One region of the Methylobacterium sp. NPDC080182 genome, then DNA from elsewhere that is predicted to be linked to it. Evidence: predicted binding sites of a transcription regulator. Region 1 holds the regulator's gene; each other region holds the start of a gene.
The links. The regulator LexA, encoded in region 1, represses DNA repair genes until DNA is damaged. The targets are predictions, from matches to a motif close to TGTTCNNNNTGTGTTCNG.

Region 1 (6,048 bases):
CGCGCCGTGGCGCTTCGAGAGCTTGGCCCCGTCCGCCCCGTGGATCAGCGGAATATGCGCCATCCTCGGGATGTCCCAGCCGAGGGCCGAGAAGATCTGGCTCTGGCGCGCCGCGTTGGTGAGGTGGTCGTCGCCGCGGATGATCTGCGTGACGCCCATGTCGTGGTCGTCGACCACGACGGCGAGCATGTAGGTCGGCGTCCCGTCCGAGCGCAGCAGGACGAGGTCGTCGAGGTCCTTGTTGGCCCAGGTCACGCGGCCCTGGACGGCGTCCTCGACCACGGTCTCGCCCTCGGTCGGGGCGCGCAGGCGGATCACCGGCTTGACCCCGGCGGGGGCCTCGGACGGGTCGCGGTCGCGCCAGCGGCCGTCGTAGCGCGGGGCGCGCCCCTCCGCGCGGGCGGTCTCGCGCATCTGCGTGAGCTCCTCGGCGGTGGCGTAGCAGTGATAGGCGCGGCCCGCGGCCAGCAGCTCCTCGGCGACCGCGCGGTGGCGCTCGGCGCGGGCGAACTGGAAGACCACGTCGCCGTCCCAGTCGAGGCCGAGCCAGGAGAGGCCGTCGAGGATCGCGTCGATCGCCCCCTTGGTGGAGCGCTCGCGGTCGGTGTCCTCGATGCGCAGCAGCATCGTGCCGCCGGTGTGGCGGGCGTAGAGCCAGTTGAACAAGGCCGTGCGGGCCCCGCCGATATGCAGGTAACCCGTGGGCGAGGGGGCAAAGCGCGTGACGACGGCTGAGGACATCGGTCCGGTATGTTCCGGGGCTGGTCGCGGACGGGGCGCGACGGACGGCGAAGGGGCGGCGGAGCGGCGAGGGGCTCGACAGGGCGCCCGTAGCACGAAGAACCCGCTGTAGCACGGGCCGGCGGATGCGTTAAGAATCGCCCGCAGAATCGCCCGGCCCCGACGACAGGTCGCGCGGAGCGGGGCGGCGGCGATGCGGCGGATCGGCGCGAGGCGGGCGGACGGCGCGGTCGCGCTGATCGGCCCGCGCGCCCGAGCCCTTCCCGCCGCCCTCCTGGCCGCCCTCCCGGCGCTCCGCGACTGGGTCGTCGCCGGCCTCGCCCGCGAGGCCGAGCAGCGCCGGCTGTTCCCCTGGCTGGCGGTGGCCTTCGGCGGCGGGATCCTGGTCTACTTCGCGGCGGCCGACGGCGCGCCGAGCCTCGCCGCCCCCCTGATCGCGGCCGCCCTCGCGCTGGCGCCGGTCCCCGTCCTCGGCGCGCGGCCGGCGGCCCTGGCGGCGGCGCTCGCGGTGGCGGCCGCGTTCCTCGGCTTCGCGGCGGCGACCTGGCGGGTCTCGCAGGTCGCCGCACCGATCCTCACCCGCACCACGATCGGCCCGCTCGTCGGAACGGTCGAGGCCCTGGACGAGCGCGAGGTCGGCGCCCGGCTGGTGATCCGGGTGGAGAGCTTCGCCGGCCTCGCGCCGGAGGCGCGGCCCGCCCGGGTCCGGGTCTCGTTCCGGAAGACGCCGATCCCGCGTCCCGGGGACGGCGTCGCCGCCACGGCCCGGCTGCTGCCGCCCCCGGAGGCGGCCCGGCCCGGCGGCTACGACTTCGCCCGGGACGCCTATTTCCAGGGGATCGGCGCGGTGGGCTCGCTGATCGGCACCGTCACCGTCCGGGAACCGTCCGGGTCGCCGCCGCTGGCCCTGCGGCTCGCCGCTGCGCTCGACGCGGCGCGCAACGGGCTGACGCGCCGGATCGCGGAGGCCGCCGGCGGCCAAGCGGGTGCGGTGGCGGCGGCCCTGGTGACGGGCAAGCGCGGCCTCATCGGGCCGGCCACCAACGACGCGCTCCGCGCCGCCGGCATCTACCACGTGGTGTCGATCTCGGGCCTCCACATGGTGCTGGCCGCCGGCGTGGTGTTCTGGCTGGTGCGGGCGCTCCTCGCCGCGGTGCCGCTCTGCGCGCTCCTCTGGCCGATCAAGAAGATCGCGGCCGGCTTCGCCATGGTCGGCGTCACCGCCTACTGCGCCTTCTCGGGCTGGGACATCGCGGCCGAGCGCTCGCTGATCATGACCCTGATCATGCTGGGCGCGATCCTGGTGGACCGGCCGGCCCTGTCGATGCGCAACCTCGCCCTCGCGGCGCTGATCGCGCTCGCCCGGGAGCCGGAGGGCCTGCTCGGCCCGAGCTTCCAGATGTCCTTCGGCGCCGTGGCCGGGCTGATCGCCTGCGCGCGGCTGATCGACGGGCGGCTGCTCGTGCGCCCGGGGGCCGGGCGGATCGGGCGGCTCGTCGGGACCGGCCTGTCGGCGATCACCGGGACCCTGGCCACGACCCTGGTGGCACAGGTCGCGACGGCCCCCTTCGCCACCTACCACTTCCAGACGGTCCAGCCCTTCGGCCTCGTCGGCAACGCCCTGACCCTGCCGCTCGTCTCCCTGGTGGTGATGCCCGCCGCGGTGATCGGCTGCCTCGCCTATCCCTTCGCCCTCGACCGGCCGGTCTGGTGGCTGATGGGGCAGGCGGTGGCCGGGATGCTGGCGATCTCGGACTGGATCGCCGGGTTCGAGCGGGCGGTCCTGGTGCTGCCGGCCTTCGGCGCCGGGGCGCTGGCCCTGCTGACCGCCGGCCTACTGCTGGGGACGCTGCCGGCCTCGCGCCTGCGCTGGCTCGCCGTGCCGCCGGTCCTGCTCGGGCTCGTCCTCGCGGCCCGGCCCGACCACTACGACCTCTACGTCGACCGGCAGGGCGCGGGGGCCGCGGTGCGGGGCCCGGACGGGCGGCTCGCGGCCCTCGGCAGCCCTTCGGGCTTCGTCCTCGAGCAGTGGCTGAAGGCGGACGGCGACGGGCGGCGGCCCGCGGCGCTGATCGTCCGGTCGGGCAGCGGGCGCTGCGACCGGCTCGGCTGCACCGCCCGGCTGCCGGACGGGCGGGCGGTCGCCCTGGTCCGGGACCGGCGGGCCTTCCCGGAGGATTGCGCCCGCGCCGCGGTGCTGATCACGGGCCTCGCGGCGCCGCCCACCTGCACGGGGCCGCTGGTGATCGACCGGCGCGTCCTCGCCGCCCGCGGGGCCGTGGCCCTCCGGACCGACGGCGACGGCTTCGCCGCGCGCTACGCCCGGGACGACGGCCGCGCCGTGCCCTGGCAGCCAGCCGCCGGGCGCGGGCCGGGACCGCCGCGGCCGGTCACCGCAGAGCCGGGCGACCGCCCCGCGGAGGACGGGGTCGCCGCGACGCCGGAGGCCGACGCCGCGCCGGGCGGAGACCTCGCCCCCGGCGACGCGCCGGCCGAGCCGCTTCAGTAGCGGCGGACGAGGCTCACGAGGCGGCCCTGGATCCGGACCCGGTCGGGCCCGAGCACGCGGGTCTCGTAGGCCGGGTTGGCGGCCTCGAGGGCGATCGACGAGCCGCGGCGGCGCAGGCGCTTGAGCGTGGCCTCCTCGTCGTCGATCAGCGCCACGATGATGTCGCCGGTATTGGCCGTCTCCTGCTTGCGGATGACCACGAGGTCGCCGTCCAGGATGCCCGCCTCGACCATCGAGTCGCCGCGCACCTCGAGGGCGTAGTGCTCGCCGCCGGCCACGAAGTCCGGCGACAGGGTGATGGCGTGGCTCTGGTTCTGGATCGCCGAGACGGGCGTACCGGCCGCGATCCGGCCCATGACCGGGATCGAGATGGCGCGGCCGGACTCGTCGATCATCCGCGTGCTCGCCGGGGCCGACGGCTGCTTGGACTTACCGCCCTCGACCACGCTCGGCGTGAAGCGGCGCGGCTCGGCGGGGGCCTGAGCCGCCGGAGCGGCCTGGGTCAGGCTCTCGGGGATCCGGATCACCTCGATGGCGCGCGCCCGATTCGGGAGGCGCCGGAGGAAGCCGCGCTCCTCGAGCGCCGTGATCAGCCGGTGGATGCCGGATTTCGACTTGAGATCGAGGGCATCTTTCATCTCGTCGAACGACGGCGGGACACCGCATTCCTGCATCCGGCTCTGGATGAATCGCAGGAGGTCCAGCTGCTTGCGCGTGAGCATCGACGGGGGACTCGCGGCTTGGCGGACCGCCACGTGACGGTCTCCGAAACAAATCACGAACAGGTTAAACGTTCCGCAAGTGTTCCGCAAGAGCGGCACCGCTCGGCCCGGCGCGCCGCGGGCGCGCCCGCGGGAGTAAGGTCGAGAAACGCATTGACGGCGCAAGCGGAGCCGTTTCAATGCATCGCGGCGCCCCGCCGGGAAGGCGGCGGATCCGGGGTGCGGGCTGGGACCCTCTTGGAATGACGAGGATGCGACGACCCGCAGCTCTGCTGCCCCTCGGCCTCGCCGCCCTCGGCCTCGCCGGCTGCACCACCGGATTCTCCTACATCTCGCGGAACTACGTGGCGCTCACTCCCCAGGTCGTCACGATCGGCTGCAAGGAGCCCTACGAGGTCTACGACAACCGGCAGCTGCGCCGGATGCTGATCGTGTCCAACGCACTGCGCGAGTATACCGGCTGCAACCTGAGCGAGGTCCGGATCGATCCGGAGCCGGGCGCCACCCGGGTGAAGCGCTTCCGCACCGCCGCCCGGGCCTATCTCGACGAGACCGTGCGCGAGGATTGCCGGATCACCGGCGAGACCGTGTTCGATCCGCTGAAGACCGAGTTCGCCTACGCCTGCGACGCGCCGATCGAGAAGCGCGGCACCGTGGTCCCCCGCCTGCCGGGCCGCAATCCGGGCCTCGGCGTGCGCTGACCGGCCGGCGGCGCGTCCTCAGGCGCCCGGCTTCGGGAAGGTCCGCTCCGCGGCGTCGCCGGCGGCGGCCAGCAGGGCGCGGGCGAAGGCCCGGGCCTCCGTCCGGTCGAGCACGATCGCGGCGGTGACCGGCGCACCGCCGAGGTCGGCGATGGCGAGTTCCAGGCGCACCCCGTCGGGCACGGCGCTCGCCTGAAGGCTCCAGCCGGAGCCCCGGTCCGTGCTCTCCGCCATCGTGTTCCTCCCGCATGCCCGGCACGGCGCCGCGCGCCCACCGGAACGGCCAGGCCCGGGACCGCTCCCGGAGCCACGCTCCGGTCTTCCCTGCCTCGCCTGTCCGCGTTCCTCAAGGCCACAGGCCGCGCAGGGGTGAAGATGCGCGCCGTCGCGGATGCCGGCGGCCGCATCGCGGCGACACGGGGCGGCACGGGGCTGCGCCCGCGCCGCGGCGCGGGCGAGGGCAGGGGCGGCCGGGATGGGGGCCGGCTTCGGGGCGATTGACGCGAGGCCGCCGATGATGTCTCCCGCGGGCTCCGATCAGGTGGAGTTCGAACATGCAAGAGATCTGGTTCCGCACGGGCGAGGCCACGGTGCTGGCGGCCGAGGGCCAGTACACCGACGCCATGCCGGAGGTGCTGATCGGCTCGGTGCGCGGCCCGGTCGGTCAGGCCTTCGCGTCGATGATGGGGCAGGTCCAGGGCCACACGCGGATGTTCGTGGTGCGCGACCTCAACCAGCTCGTGCGCCCGGCCACGATGATGACCACCAAGGTCACGATCCACACGGCCGAGTATGCCGAGCTCCTCGGCGGCGTGGTCCAGGCCGCCACCGGCGACGCGATCGTGGACTGCATCATCGAGGGCATCCTGCCGAAGGACGGGCTCGACGAGCTGTGCATGATCATCATGATCTGGCTCGATCAGCGCTGCGCCGAGGACGACAACCTCGACCAGAAGGACCTCTACCGGACCAACTACGAGGCCACGAAACTCGCCATCGCCCGCGCCCTCAAGGGCGAGCCCACGGTCGACGAGCTGATCGCCAACCGGAAGACCGTGAAGCACTACGCGCTCGACGGCGTGATCGAATACTGAGCGGCCGCTCGGCGGGGCACGCCGCCCCGTCATCGCGCGGCGAAGCGCGTCGGGGCAGCGCGCGTTCGGTGACCGTGGCGCCGCCTGGATCGCTTCGCTGCGCTGGCAAGGAGGGGGCCAGCCCGGTTCCTTCGATGGTTTGTGGGTCAACCCGGTCCCGACGCACGCCCCACGGGCGTGCGTGCGTAGAGATCGGCCACGGCACACTCGAGGCCGAAGACGGGGAGCGCCAGACGATCATCCCCGGTGAGGCGGGTGCGGGTCCAAGTCTCACCGCTGCG
Region 2 (6,048 bases), on a different contig from region 1:
TTCGGGACCGCGAACCGGCCTCGGCGGGTGCGACAGGGAGGGCCGGAACCGCGCGGGCCGCCCGCGATTGAGACCGCGGCGCCCCTCAGTGACCCGGACAGGGCCTTCCACGCAGGGACCGGGCGCGCGGAGCGATCAGCCATGCGAAGCCGAATCCTTCTCCTGTCGCTCGCGGCCCTCGGCCTCGCGAACGCGCCGGCCTCCGCGCAGGATGCCAGCGTGATCGGCAAGGACACGATCCTGCCGGCCACGGGACCGGGAACCTCGACGGACGGCAAGGGGGGCGGGCGGCTGACGGAGGCGGCGAGCGCCGAGGACGCCGCCAAGCGTCAGGGGCTCAAGCCCGTCACCTTCCTGACCACGAAGATGATCGGCGTGACGGTTCGCAACGCCGCCGGCGACAGCGTCGGCAAGATCGAGGATCTGCTCATCGCCGACGGCGGGACGCTCAAGGCGGTCGTGATCGACGTCGGCGGCTTCCTCGGCCTCGGCAGCAAGCTCATCGCGGTCGAGCCGGGCGCCCTCGTGCTGCGTCCCGGCGGCGACCGATTCTCGGCGGTCCTCAACATGGGCAAGGACACGGTGGCGGCGGCCCAGCCCTTCGACCCGGCCAAGGTGATCGCGCCGCCCCGATAAGGCGCGGCCGAAACCCGTCAACCGTCTTTGCGAGCGCAGCGAAGCGATCCAGGGCAGCGCGACTTCGGTGAACGTGGCGCTGCTGGGTTGCTTCGCTGCGCTCGCAATGACGGCGCGGCGCCATCGACCGACGCGGCGCGGCCGCGCCGGCGCTCCGGCGTCAAATGTCGAGGTCGGCGCCCTCGGCGAAGGCCGCGCGCTCGCTGATGAAGGCGAAGCGCGCCTCGGGCTTGTTGCCCATCAGGCGCTCGACCGTGTCGCCGGTCGATTCCCGGGCCTCGTCCAGGACCGCGACGCGCAGGAGCGTGCGCTTCTTCGGGTCCATGGTGGTTTCCTTGAGCTGGGCCGGCATCATCTCGCCGAGGCCCTTGAACCGCCCGATCTCGACCTTGCCGCCCTTGAACACGGTCTTGACGATCCGCTCCCGATCCGCGTCGTCCCGGGCATAGGCCACCTTCGAGCCCTGCTGCAGCCGATAGAGCGGCGGGATCGCGAGGTAGAGGTGGCCGCGGTCGATCAGCCTCGGCATCTGGCGGTAGAAGAAGGTGATCAGCAGCGAGGCGATGTGGGCGCCGTCGACGTCGGCGTCCGTCATGATGATCACCTTCTCGTAGCGCAGGTCCGCCTCGCGGAAGGCCGAACCGGTGCCGCAGCCGAGCGCCAGGGTGAGATCCGAGATCAGCTGGTTGGCGCCGAGCTTGTCGCGCGAGGCCGAGGCGACGTTCAGGATCTTGCCGCGCAGCGGCAGGATCGCCTGGGTCGCCCGGTCCCGGGCCTGCTTGGCCGAGCCGCCGGCCGAGTCGCCCTCGACGATGAAGATCTCCGAGCCCGCGGTGCCGGCCGCCGAGCAGTCGGCGAGCTTGCCGGGCAGGCGCAGCTTGCGGGTCGCGCTCTTGCGGGCGACCTCCTTCTCCTGGCGGCGGCGCAGGCGCTCCTCGGCCCGGTCGATCACCCAGTCGAGGAGCTTGTTGGCCTGGGCCGGGGAGGCGGCGAGCCAGTGGTCGAAGGCGTCGCGCACCGAAGTCTCGACGATGCGCTGGGCCTCCACGGTGGCGAGCTTGTCCTTGGTCTGGCCCTGGAACTCCGGCTCGCGGATGAACACCGAGAGCATCGACGCGCAGGTCGCCATGACGTCGTCCGTCGTGACGGCGGTCATGCGCTTGGCCTGGTTCACCCGCTCGGCGTGCTCGCGCAGGCCGCGCAGCAGGGCGACGCGCAGGCCGGCCTCGTGGGTGCCGCCCTCGGGCGTCGGGATCGTGTTGCAGTAGGAGTGCGAGATCCCGTCCTCGGCGACCATCCAGGCCACCGCCCATTCAAGCGACCCGTGCGAGCCCGGCTTGGTGATCTTGCCGGAGAACATGGCGTCGGTGACGAGTTCCTTCCCGTCGATGTCGCGGGCGAGGTAGTCGCGCAGCCCGTCGGGGAAGCGGTGCACCGCCTCGGCTGGCACGTCCTCCAGCCCCTCGAGGAGGGCAGGGGCGCAGCGCCAGCGGATCTCGACGCCGCCGAACAGGTAGGCCTTGGAGCGCGCCATCTTGAACAGGCGGCGCGGGTCGAACTTCAGCGAGCCGAAGATCTGGGCGTCCGGGTGGAAGCGCACGCGGGTGCCGCGGCGGTTCTGCACCCGGCCGACCAGTTCCAAGGCCCCTTGGGCATGACCGCGCGAGAAGGTCTGGCGGTAGAGGGTCTGGTTGCGCGCCACCTCGACCTCGAGCAGGTCGGAGAGCGCGTTCACCACCGAGATGCCGACGCCGTGCAGGCCGCCCGAGGTCTCGTAGACCTTCGAGTCGAACTTCCCGCCGGCGTGCAGCGTGGTCATGATGACCTCGAGCGCCGACTTGCCGGGGAATTTCGGGTGCGGGTCGACCGGGATGCCGCGGCCGTTGTCGGTCACCACGAGGGCGCCGGATTCCTTCAGCTCCACCTCGATGAAGCTGGCATGGCCGGCGACCGCCTCGTCCATCGAGTTGTCGATCACCTCGGCGAACAGGTGGTGGAGCGCCCGCTCGTCGGTGCCGCCGATATACATGCCGGGCCGGCGCCGGACGGGCTCCAGCCCCTCCAGCACCTCGATGTCGGAGGCGGTGTAGCCGCCCTCCGGCTCGGCGGCCGCGAGCGTCGCCACGGAGGCCGCCGAATCCAGCCGCCGCCGCGGCTCGGGCGGGCGGGCCGCCGCGCCCTTGCCGCCCGGCCCGAACAGGTCCCGCGCCGGATCGCTCACGCGCGGCCTCCTGGCGCGCGGCGCGTCGGCCGGCTCGGCTTCGCGCAGACGGGTCTTGGGACGGGTCTCGGGTCGTGGAGCATGAGCCTTCATCCCCGCATGATAGCGGAACAAACCATAAACATCAAAGCCGTTCGCCCTGCGGCGAGGCGGTCGCATCATCGCATGCTGCGCCGCCGCGAGCGAGGGCCGCGTCCGTGCCGGCACACGGTTCCGCGCGCCGGGCCGTCATCACGACGTTGCACAACAATGGGTTAAGGCTTTCTCGTGATCCGCATGCCCGGCTTCCACAGGCGACGCCCGGAACAGAACGGGACGATCGACGTTGGTGGCGGAGATAAATCTTGACCGTGGTCAGGGAGCCGCAGTCCATGAGCGACGCCGCGATCGAGGCCCGCCGCCTCACGTTGATCCGCTTCGAGCACGCGGCCGGCGCCGCCTTCGGCTGCGACGATGACGCGGCCGCGGTGCCGGCCGGGCGGGCGCTGATGAACTCCACCACCCTCGCGCTCGCGACCTTCGCGACGGCCGTGGCGGCGACGATCACCTACCTGGTGTGAACCCGATCGCTGACCGCAACCCGCGGTGAGGGGCGGCAACGCTGCCTCTGCCACGTCCTTGCGAGCGGAGCGAAGCAACCCAGTCGGCGCCACGTTCGAACGCCTCGCGCTGCACTGGATTGCTTCGCTTCGCTCGCAAGGACGGGCGGGCTCGCCGGCCCGCCTCAGCCTCGTCCACGAACGCTTCAGCCCGCGCTCGACGTCTTCGCCGCCGCCTTCTTGGCCGCAGGCTTCTTCGCGGCGGTCTTCTTCGCCGCCGGCTTGTCGGCGCTCGCGGCCCGCGCCGACCCTTTCCGGACCGCCCCGCGCTTCGCCGGCTTGCCGCCGCCCGCGGCGCGCTTGGTGTTCACCAGGGCGATCGCCTCGTCGAGGGTCAGCGCCTCGGCGCTCATCGTCTTCGGCAGCGTGGCGTTGACCTCGCCGTCCGTGACGTAGGGCCCGTACTTGCCGGCCTTGACCACGAGATCGCGGCCGCTGGCCTCGTCCTTGCCGAGCGGCCGGCCCGGATCGGCAGCCGGGCGGCCGCGTCCGCCGCCCTGCTCCTTGGCGACGATCAGGTCGATGGCGCGGTTAGCCCCGATCTCCAGCACGTCGTCGTCCTTGCCGAGATTGGCGTAGGTCTTCCCGTGCTGCACGTAGGGTCCGAACCGGCCGAGATTGGCCAGGATCGGCTCGCCGGTCTCGGGGTGGCGGGCCACCTCGCGGGGCAGCGCCAGCAGGGCCAGCGCCTTGTTGAGATCCACGTCCGAGGGGCTGAGCCCCTTGGGCAGCGACGAGCGCTTCGGCTTCTCGGCGCCCTTCTCGGCGGAGGCCTCGCCGAGCTGGAGGAACGGTCCAAACCGGCCGTCGCGCAGCGTCACCGGCAGGCCGGTCGCGGGATCGTCGCCCAGCACCCGCACGCCCGGCTGGCCGCCCTCGGCCGAGGAGCCGTCACCGTCGCCGTCGACGCCCGAGGCCGAGAGCTGCCGGGTGTACTTGCACTCCGGGTAGTTCGAGCAGCCGATGAAGGCGCCGAACTTGCCGAGCTTCAGCGACAGCTGGCCCGAGCCGCAGGTCGGGCAGGTGCGCGGGTTCGAGCCGTCGCCCTTGTCGGGGAAGATGTGCGGGCCGAGGAGGCCGTTCAGCGCCTCCAGCACGTCGGCGACGCGCAGCTCCTTGGTCTCACCGATCGCCGCGGAGAAGTCGCGCCAGAAGTCGCGCAGCACCGCCCGCCAGTCGATCTCGGCGTTGGAGACCCGGTCGAGCTGCTCCTCGAGGCCGGCGGTGAAGTCGTACTCGACGTAGCGCCGGAAGAAGCTCTCGAGGAAGCCCGTGACGAGCCGCCCCTTGTCCTCCGGCTGCAGCCGCTTCTTCTCGATCTTGACGTATTCGCGATCCCGCAAGGTCTGGAGAACCGCGGCATAGGTCGACGGGCGGCCGATGCCGAGCTCCTCCATGCGCTTCACGAGGCTCGCCTCGGAGTAGCGCGGCGGCGGCTCGGTGAAGTGCTGGGTCGAGCTGATCCGCTCGCGGGCGAGCGGGTCGCCGGCCTTCATGGGCGGCAGGCGGCGGCTCTCCTCGTCCTCCTCGTCGTCCTTGCCCTCTTGGTAGAGGGTCAGGAAGCCATCGAACTTCACCACCTGGCCGGTGGCGCGCAGGTCGATGGTCCGCGGTCCGACCTTGGCGGTGACGTCGACGGTGGTCCGCTCCAGCTCGGCCGATTCCATCTGGCTGGCCATGGTGCGGGTCCAGATCAGCTCGTAGAGCCGGGCCTGCTCGGGCTCGAGGTGGCGCGCCACCGTCTTGGGCAGGCGGCCCATGTCGGTGGGGCGCACCGCCTCGTGGGCCTCCTGGGCGTTCTTGGCCTTGACGCTGTACTTGCGCGGAACGTCCGGCACGTAGCGGTCGCCGAACTCCTTGCCGATCACCCGGCGGGCGTCCTGGATCGCCTCCGGCGCCATGTCGACGCCGTCGGTCCGCATGTAGGTGATGATGCCGACCGTCTCGCCGCCGATATCGACGCCCTCGTAGAGCCGCTGGGCGACCCGCATGGTCTGGGCCGGCGCCATCCCGAGCTTGCGGGAGGCCTCCTGCTGGAGGGTCGAGGTGGTGAAGGGCGGCTGCGGGTGGCGCTTGGCGGGCTTCGCCTCGACGCTCGCCACCTGGAAGGTCGCGAGCTCGAGGTCGCGCTTGAAGGCGGCCGCCTCCTCGCCCGTGCCGACGTCGAGGCGCTGGATCCGCTTGCCGTCGGCGCCGACGAGGCGGGCCTCGAAGGTCGCGCCGTCGGCGGTCGTCAGCGTCGCGATGAGCGTCCAGTACTCGCGCGGCTTGAACCGCTCGATCTCCATCTCGCGCTCGACCACGAGCCGGAGCGCCACGGACTGGACGCGCCCGGCCGAGCGGGCGCCCGGCAGCTTGCGCCACAGGACTGGCGAGAGGTTGAAGCCGACGAGGTAATCGAGCGCCCGGCGCGCCAGGTAGGCGTCGACCAGCGCCTGGTCGATCTCCCGCGGCTTGCGCATCGCCTGCTCGACCGACGCTTTGGTGATGGCGTTGAAGGTCACGCGCTCGACCGGGATGCCCTTGAGCGCCTTGCGGGCGGTGAGCGCCTCCAGCACGTGCCAGGAGATCGCCTCGCCCTCGCGATCCGGG
Region 3 (6,048 bases), on a different contig from region 1:
GGTAGATGTCGCCGGCCCGGATGTAGGTGCGGACCTTTTCGACTGCTTCTTCATAGCTTTGGCGGTCGAAGTTCGAGCGCCACGCGAGCGGCTGGGCCGGCCGGGCGGGGGCCGGGACCGGCGGCTCCGCGCCGCCGAGCAGGTCGGCGAAGCGGGCGAGCCGCGCCTCCGCGCGGGCCCGCCGCGCGTCCGGCGCGGTCTCGGGGAAACCCGTGGCGACGAGCCGGCCCGTGCCGGCGGCGTGGTCGACGACCAGCGCGGTGTCGTAGAGGTTCAGCGCGATGTCGTCGGTGAGCCCCGCCCGCCGGGCGGGCGGCGCCACCCGCTCCAGCGCCGCGCCGAGGTCGTAGGCGAGGTACCCGATCGCCCCGCCGGGGAACGGCTCCGGGCCTGCCTCGAGCCGGTAGGGTTCGAGGCAGGCCCGGAGCGCGGCCATCGGGCCGCCCGCCACCGGCCGCCCGTCGAGGGTCGCGCGCCCGTCGCGGTAGCGGAACCGCGCGAACGGGTCGGCGGCCACGATCGAGTGCCGCCCCAGCGGGTCGTGCCGCATGGCGCTGTCGAGGAAGGCGAGCCCGGGCAGGGCTCGCAGCCGCGCCGCCGCCGCGACGGGATCGATGAAGGGGATCTCTCGGGTCCACATGACCGGGTTCGGGGCCGCCATCCTCGAGCTGTGCGTCGTGCGCTGCCGTCGCACAGGCGATGCCGCGGGGGAAGCGGCAGTTCCACGCAGGCCCCGCCGCCGCGCGCGGGCGGGCCGTGTCCGGGGCGCAGGGCCGCGCCGCCCAATCCTGATGTGGGGTCTGAGGAGACCGCCGCAAAGCTCTGCCGTAACGATAGGATCTGCGCCTAGGCTCAGGCTCGCGCGCAGGGCCGGGCACCCCTGCGGCGGCCGGCCTCGCGCGGAGGCGCGGGAGCCTGTATAGGAGCGCGACCCCGAAATCCTGGTCCCGTGCGCCGGGCGGCCGATCGCCCCGCCGGACTGTCCGACCCGAATGCCATGACCGCCACGCCCGCTCCCCGCGGCCCCGCTCTCGGCGCCGCCCCGAAAATCTCGTTCGTCTCGCTGGGATGCCCGAAGGCGCTGGTCGATTCCGAGCGGATCCTCACCCATCTGCGCGCCGAGGGCTACGAGCTGGCCCGGCGGCACGACGGCGCCGACGTGGTGATCGTCAACACCTGCGGCTTCCTCGATTCCGCCAAGGCGGAGTCGCTCTCGGCCATCGGCGAGGCCATGGCGGAGAACGGCCGCGTCATCGTCACTGGCTGCATGGGCGCGCAGCCGGAGGAGATCCGCGAGAAGTACCCCGACCTCCTGGCGGTGACCGGGCCCCAGGCCTACGAGTCGGTGGTGGCGGCCGTCCACGAGGCGGTGCCGCCGGCCCACGACCCATTCCTCGACCTCGTGCCGCCGCAGGGGATCAAGCTCACCCCGCGCCACTACGCCTACCTGAAGATCTCGGAGGGGTGCAGCAACCGCTGCAGCTTCTGCATCATCCCGAGCTTGCGCGGAAACCTCGTCAGCCGCCCTGCCGCCGACGTGCTGCGCGAGGCCGAGAAGCTGGTGAAGGCCGGCGTGAAGGAGCTGCTGGTCGTCAGCCAGGACACCAGCGCCTACGGCGTCGACATCCGCTACAGCGAGAGCCCGTGGCGCGACCGGCAGGTCCGGGCGAAGTTCTACGACCTGACCCGGGAACTCGGCGAGCTCGGCGCCTGGGTGCGGTTGCACTACGTCTACCCCTACCCGCACGTGGACGAGGTCATCCCGCTGATGGCCGAGGGCAAGGTGCTCCCCTACCTCGACATGCCGCTCCAGCACGCGAGCCCCTCCGTGCTCAAGCGCATGCGCCGCCCCGGCAACCAGGAGCGCCAGCTCGACCGGATCCGCAGCTGGCGGCAGATCTGCCCGGACCTCGCGATCCGCTCGACCTTCATCGTCGGCTTCCCCGGCGAGACCGAGGCCGAGTTCGAGGAGCTGCTCGCTTGGCTGCAGGAGGCCAAGCTCGATCGGGTCGGCTGCTTCGAGTACGAGCCGGTGGCCGGCGCCACCGCCAACGCGCTGGGCGACCTCGTGCCGCCAGCGGTGAAGGCCGAGCGCAAGCGCCGGTTCATGGAGACCCAGAACGGCATCGCGCTCCGGCTGCAGCGGGCCAAGGTCGGCAAGCGGCTGCCCGTCATCGTCGATTCCGTCGAGGGCGGGGTGGCGCGGGGCCGGTCCAAGGCCGACGCGCCGGAGATCGACGGCAATGTCCACGCCGCGTTCCGGCGCCCGGTGCGGGTCGGCGACATCGTCACGGTGAAGATCGACCGGGCCGAAGCCTACGACCTCTACGGCAGCGTCGCCTGACGGCAGACCCCGTCTTTGCGAGCGCAGCGAAGCAATCCAGGGATGCGCTGCGCTCGGGGACGTCGCACTGCCCTCTCGTCGCTTCGCTGCTCTCGCGACGGGCGCGGACCGGACTCCTGTTGACGCCGCGTCCGGCGCGGCTTGACCCCGCCCGCCCCGCGCGGTCTTTCGGAACAGATCAGGAACTTGGTCGGGACCCGAGGCGGCGATGGATCCGGAGGTCGCGCTCCGAAAGATCATCCACATCGACATGGACGCGTTCTACGCCTCCGTGGAGCAGCGCGACGACCCATCGCTGCGCGGCCGGCCGCTGGCGGTCGGCGGCTCCCGGGAGCGCGGGGTGGTGGCCGCTGCGAGCTACGAGGCCCGAAAATTCGGTGTCCGCTCCGCCATGCCGTCGGCCACCGCGCGGCGGCTGTGCCCGGACCTGCTGTTCGTGAAGCCGCGCTTCGAGGTCTACCGGGCGGTCTCCGAGGAGATCCGGGCGGTCTTCGCCCGGCACACGGCCATCATCGAGCCGGTGGCCCTCGACGAGGCCTATCTCGACGTCACCGAGAACCTCCAGGGCCTCCCGACGGCGACGGCCGTGGCGAAGGCGATCCGGGCCGAGATCCTGGAGCGCACCGGGCTCGTCGCCTCGGCCGGGGTCTCGTACAACAAGTTCCTCGCCAAGGTGGCGTCCGACCACCGCAAGCCCGACGCCCTGTTCGTCATCACCCCCGCCATGGGGCCGGACTTCGTGGCGGCGCTGCCGATCGGCCGGTTCCACGGCGTCGGCCCGGTCACCGAGGCGAAGATGAAGCGGCTCGGGATCGAGACCGGGGCGGATCTGCGCGCCTGGACGCCGGAGCGCCTGCGCGAGACCTTCGGCTCCGCGGGCGCCTACTACCACGCGGTCGCCCGGGGCATCGACGCGCGGCCGGTGCGCGCCCACCGGGTGCGCAAGTCGATCGGCGCCGAGACCACCTTCTCGGACGACACGGCCGCTTTCGAGGTCCTGGCCGCCCGGCTGGCGCCGCTGTTCGACAAGGTCTGGGCGGGCGCCGACGCCAAGGGCATGCGCGCCCGGACCGTGACCCTGAAGCTCAAGTTCTCGGATTTCGCGCAGGTCACCCGGGCGAAGTCCCTCGCCGTGCCGGTGGCCGACCGGGCCGCCCTGGAGCGGATCGGCCTCGACCTGCTCGCCGGCCTGTTCCCCCTGCGCCGCAGCGCGCGGCTGATCGGGGTGTCGCTGTCGGGCTTCGCGCAGGACGCGCCGGAGGCGCCGCTCCAGCTCGGGCTGGCGCTCTGACACGGCCTCCGGGGCAGGCCCACGCTCCGTCATCACGGGCGCAGCGAAGTGACCCAGGGCAGCAGGACATCGGTCAGCGTGGCTCTGGCCCTGGATCGCCTCGCTCCACTCGCAACGACGACGGTGGGGAAGCATCAACCGGAAAGCGATGGAGCCGCCGCCGTCATGCACGACACGGCGCCTGTGCGGTTCCGCACGTCGGGAAGGCCGGGTCGATCGCAGAGCGGAGCGATCCGGTCCGGATCAGGGTTTCTCGAGCCCGCGCGAACACAAGGACCCTGTCGATGCCGAAGCACGCCCGCCTGGCCCTGGCCGCCGCGCTTCTATCGGCCCTCGCGGCGGGCGCCGCCCGCGCGGACGGCACATCCGCTTTCGGGGCCGCCAACGCGGCCCAGCTCCGGGGCTACACCGCGAGCCCGGCCCAGGTCTACGTTCCGGCAGGCGGCCCGAGCGCCAGGCCCGCAGCCCCCGCACCGCAGCGGCCGAAGGCGCCGGCGCGCAGTCGCTGAGATCGACCCGGGCCGCACCGGCAGGGGCATCCGGTCACGCGTTCTTGCGCGGCCGGTGGTCGGGGTCGATGCCGCCATCGAGCTTCGTCTCGTTGTCGACGTCGCCCTCGAAGGTCGAATCCGCCTGCAGATCCGCAGGGTCGGCGCCGCTCATCCCCTTCGAGGTGCCGATCCCGGGATTGCCCTTGAGGTCGGCGTCCGTGGGCGTGTCGGTCTTCGGGTGCTTGGATGACATGCAGGCTCCTGTCGGATGCTGATGTCGGGCCAACGCGTCGGCGCGGGGCCGGTCTCCCGCGCGGCGTGCGGCGGTTCGCCTCCCGGTCCCCGCACGCCCTCAGCCGATCTCCGCCGCCGCGATCCGGCGGACGCCCGCCGCCTCCATCCGCGCCCAGGCCCGCGCGAGCGACCCGTCCACGTCGATCCCGCGCACCGCGTCCGCCACCACGAGGACGTCGAACCCCGCGTCGCGCGCGTCGAGCGCGCTCCAGGCGACGCAGAAATCGGTGGCGAGGCCGCACACCGCGACGCGGGTGATGCCGCGCTCCCGGAGCGCCCCGGCGAGGCCGGTGCGCGTGGCCCGGTCGGCTTCCAGGAAGGCCGAGTAGCTGTCGACCCGCGGATCCAGCCCCTTGCGCACCACCAGGCTCGCCCGGTCGGTGGCGAGGTCCGGCGCGAAGGCGGCCCCGGGGCTGCCCTGGACGCAGTGGCGCGGCCACAGCACCTGCGGCCCGTAGGGCAGCGTCACGGTCTCGAACGGGGCCCGCCCCGGATGGGTCTCGGCGAAGGAGACGTGATCGGCCGGATGCCAGTCCTGCATCAGCACCACGTGCCGGAAGCGGTGCTGGAGGTCGTTGATCGGGCCGATCACCGCGTCGCCCCCCGGGACGGGGAGCGCCCCGCCCGGCAGGAAGTCGACCTGCACGTCGACGACGAGGAGCAGGTCGGCGTTGCCGGGCGTCACGGTCGGTCCCTACGGCAGCATCACGATCGAGCCGGTGGTCTCCCGGCCCGCGAGGTCGCGGTGCACCTGCTGCGCCTCGGCCAGCGGGTAGGTGGCGTTGACCGCGATCTTCACCGCGCCGTCGCGGACCACCTTGAACAGGCGGGCGGCCGCCTCCTCCAGGGTGGCGCGGTTCGACGAGAAGGTCGCGAGCGTCGGGCGCGTCACGTAGAGCGAGCCGCGCGGGGCCAGCAGGCCGAGGTCGAGCCCGGTGATCGCCCCGGAGGCCGAGCCGAAGCTCGCCAGCAGGCCGAGCGGCGCGAGGCTGTCCAGGGAGCCCATCAGGGTCGCCTGCCCGACGCCGTCGTAGACCACCGGCACGCCCTTGCCGCCGGTGATCTCGCGCACGCGCTTGGCCACGTCCTCCTCGCGGTAGAGGATGACGTGGTCGCAGCCGTTCTGCTTGGCGAGCTCCGCCTTCTCGGGGCTGCCGGCGGTGCCGATCACGGTGGCGCCGAGGTGCTTGGCCCACTGGCACGCGATCAGGCCGACGCCGCCGGCGGCGGCCTGCCACAGGATCGTGTCGCCGGGCTTCACCGCGTAGGTCCGGTGCAGCAGGTACTCGACGGTCAGGCCCTTGAGCATCATGGCGGCGGCGGTCTTCTCGTCGACCCCGTCGGGGATCGGCACGGCCGCCGAGGCCGGGATCACCGGCTCCTCGGCGTAGCAGCCGTCCGCCACCGAGCCGTAGGCGACCCGGTCGCCGGCCTTGAACTGGGTCACGCCCTCGCCCACCGCCGTGACGGTGCCGGCGCCCTCCTTGCCGGGGGTGTAGGGCATGTGCGGGGACTTGTAGGCGCCGGTGCGGAAGTAGATGTCGATGAAGTTGACGCCGATGGCGGCCTGCCTGACCCGGATCTGCCCGGGGCCCGGCTCGGCCAGGGGCACGTCCTCGAAGCGCATC

Region 2: parE (DNA topoisomerase IV subunit B) is a predicted target of LexA. The motif match lies at 2,964-2,981, and genes of this name have one in related genera.
Region 3: dinB (DNA polymerase IV) is a predicted target of LexA. The motif match lies at 2,514-2,531, and genes of this name have one in related genera.

The regions. Positions count from the first base shown of each region.
Region 1 covers NZ_JBNNWO010000003.1:298,223-304,270, forward strand. Annotated here, with positions in the region: gene gltX (glutamate--tRNA ligase) at 1-741, opposite strand, end outside; gene ACQKQD_RS07470 (ComEC/Rec2 family competence protein) at 935-3,250, shown strand; gene lexA (transcriptional repressor LexA) at 3,244-3,972, opposite strand; gene ACQKQD_RS07480 (hypothetical protein) at 4,224-4,673, shown strand; gene ACQKQD_RS07485 (hypothetical protein) at 4,692-4,907, opposite strand; gene fae (formaldehyde-activating enzyme) at 5,228-5,767, shown strand; gene ACQKQD_RS07495 (Uma2 family endonuclease) at 5,914-6,048, opposite strand, start outside.
Region 2 covers NZ_JBNNWO010000004.1:217,264-223,311, forward strand. Annotated here, with positions in the region: gene ACQKQD_RS09650 (PRC-barrel domain-containing protein) at 142-636, shown strand; gene parE (DNA topoisomerase IV subunit B) at 797-2,857, opposite strand; gene ACQKQD_RS09660 (hypothetical protein) at 3,229-3,417, shown strand; gene topA (type I DNA topoisomerase) at 3,603-6,048, opposite strand, start outside.
Region 3 covers NZ_JBNNWO010000012.1:85,303-91,350, forward strand. Annotated here, with positions in the region: gene pabB (aminodeoxychorismate synthase component I) at 1-640, opposite strand, end outside; gene rimO (30S ribosomal protein S12 methylthiotransferase RimO) at 998-2,344, shown strand; gene dinB (DNA polymerase IV) at 2,553-3,635, shown strand; gene ACQKQD_RS21005 (hypothetical protein) at 3,920-4,144, shown strand; gene ACQKQD_RS21010 (hypothetical protein) at 4,179-4,379, opposite strand; gene pncA (bifunctional nicotinamidase/pyrazinamidase) at 4,479-5,105, opposite strand; gene ACQKQD_RS21020 (quinone oxidoreductase family protein) at 5,115-6,048, opposite strand, start outside.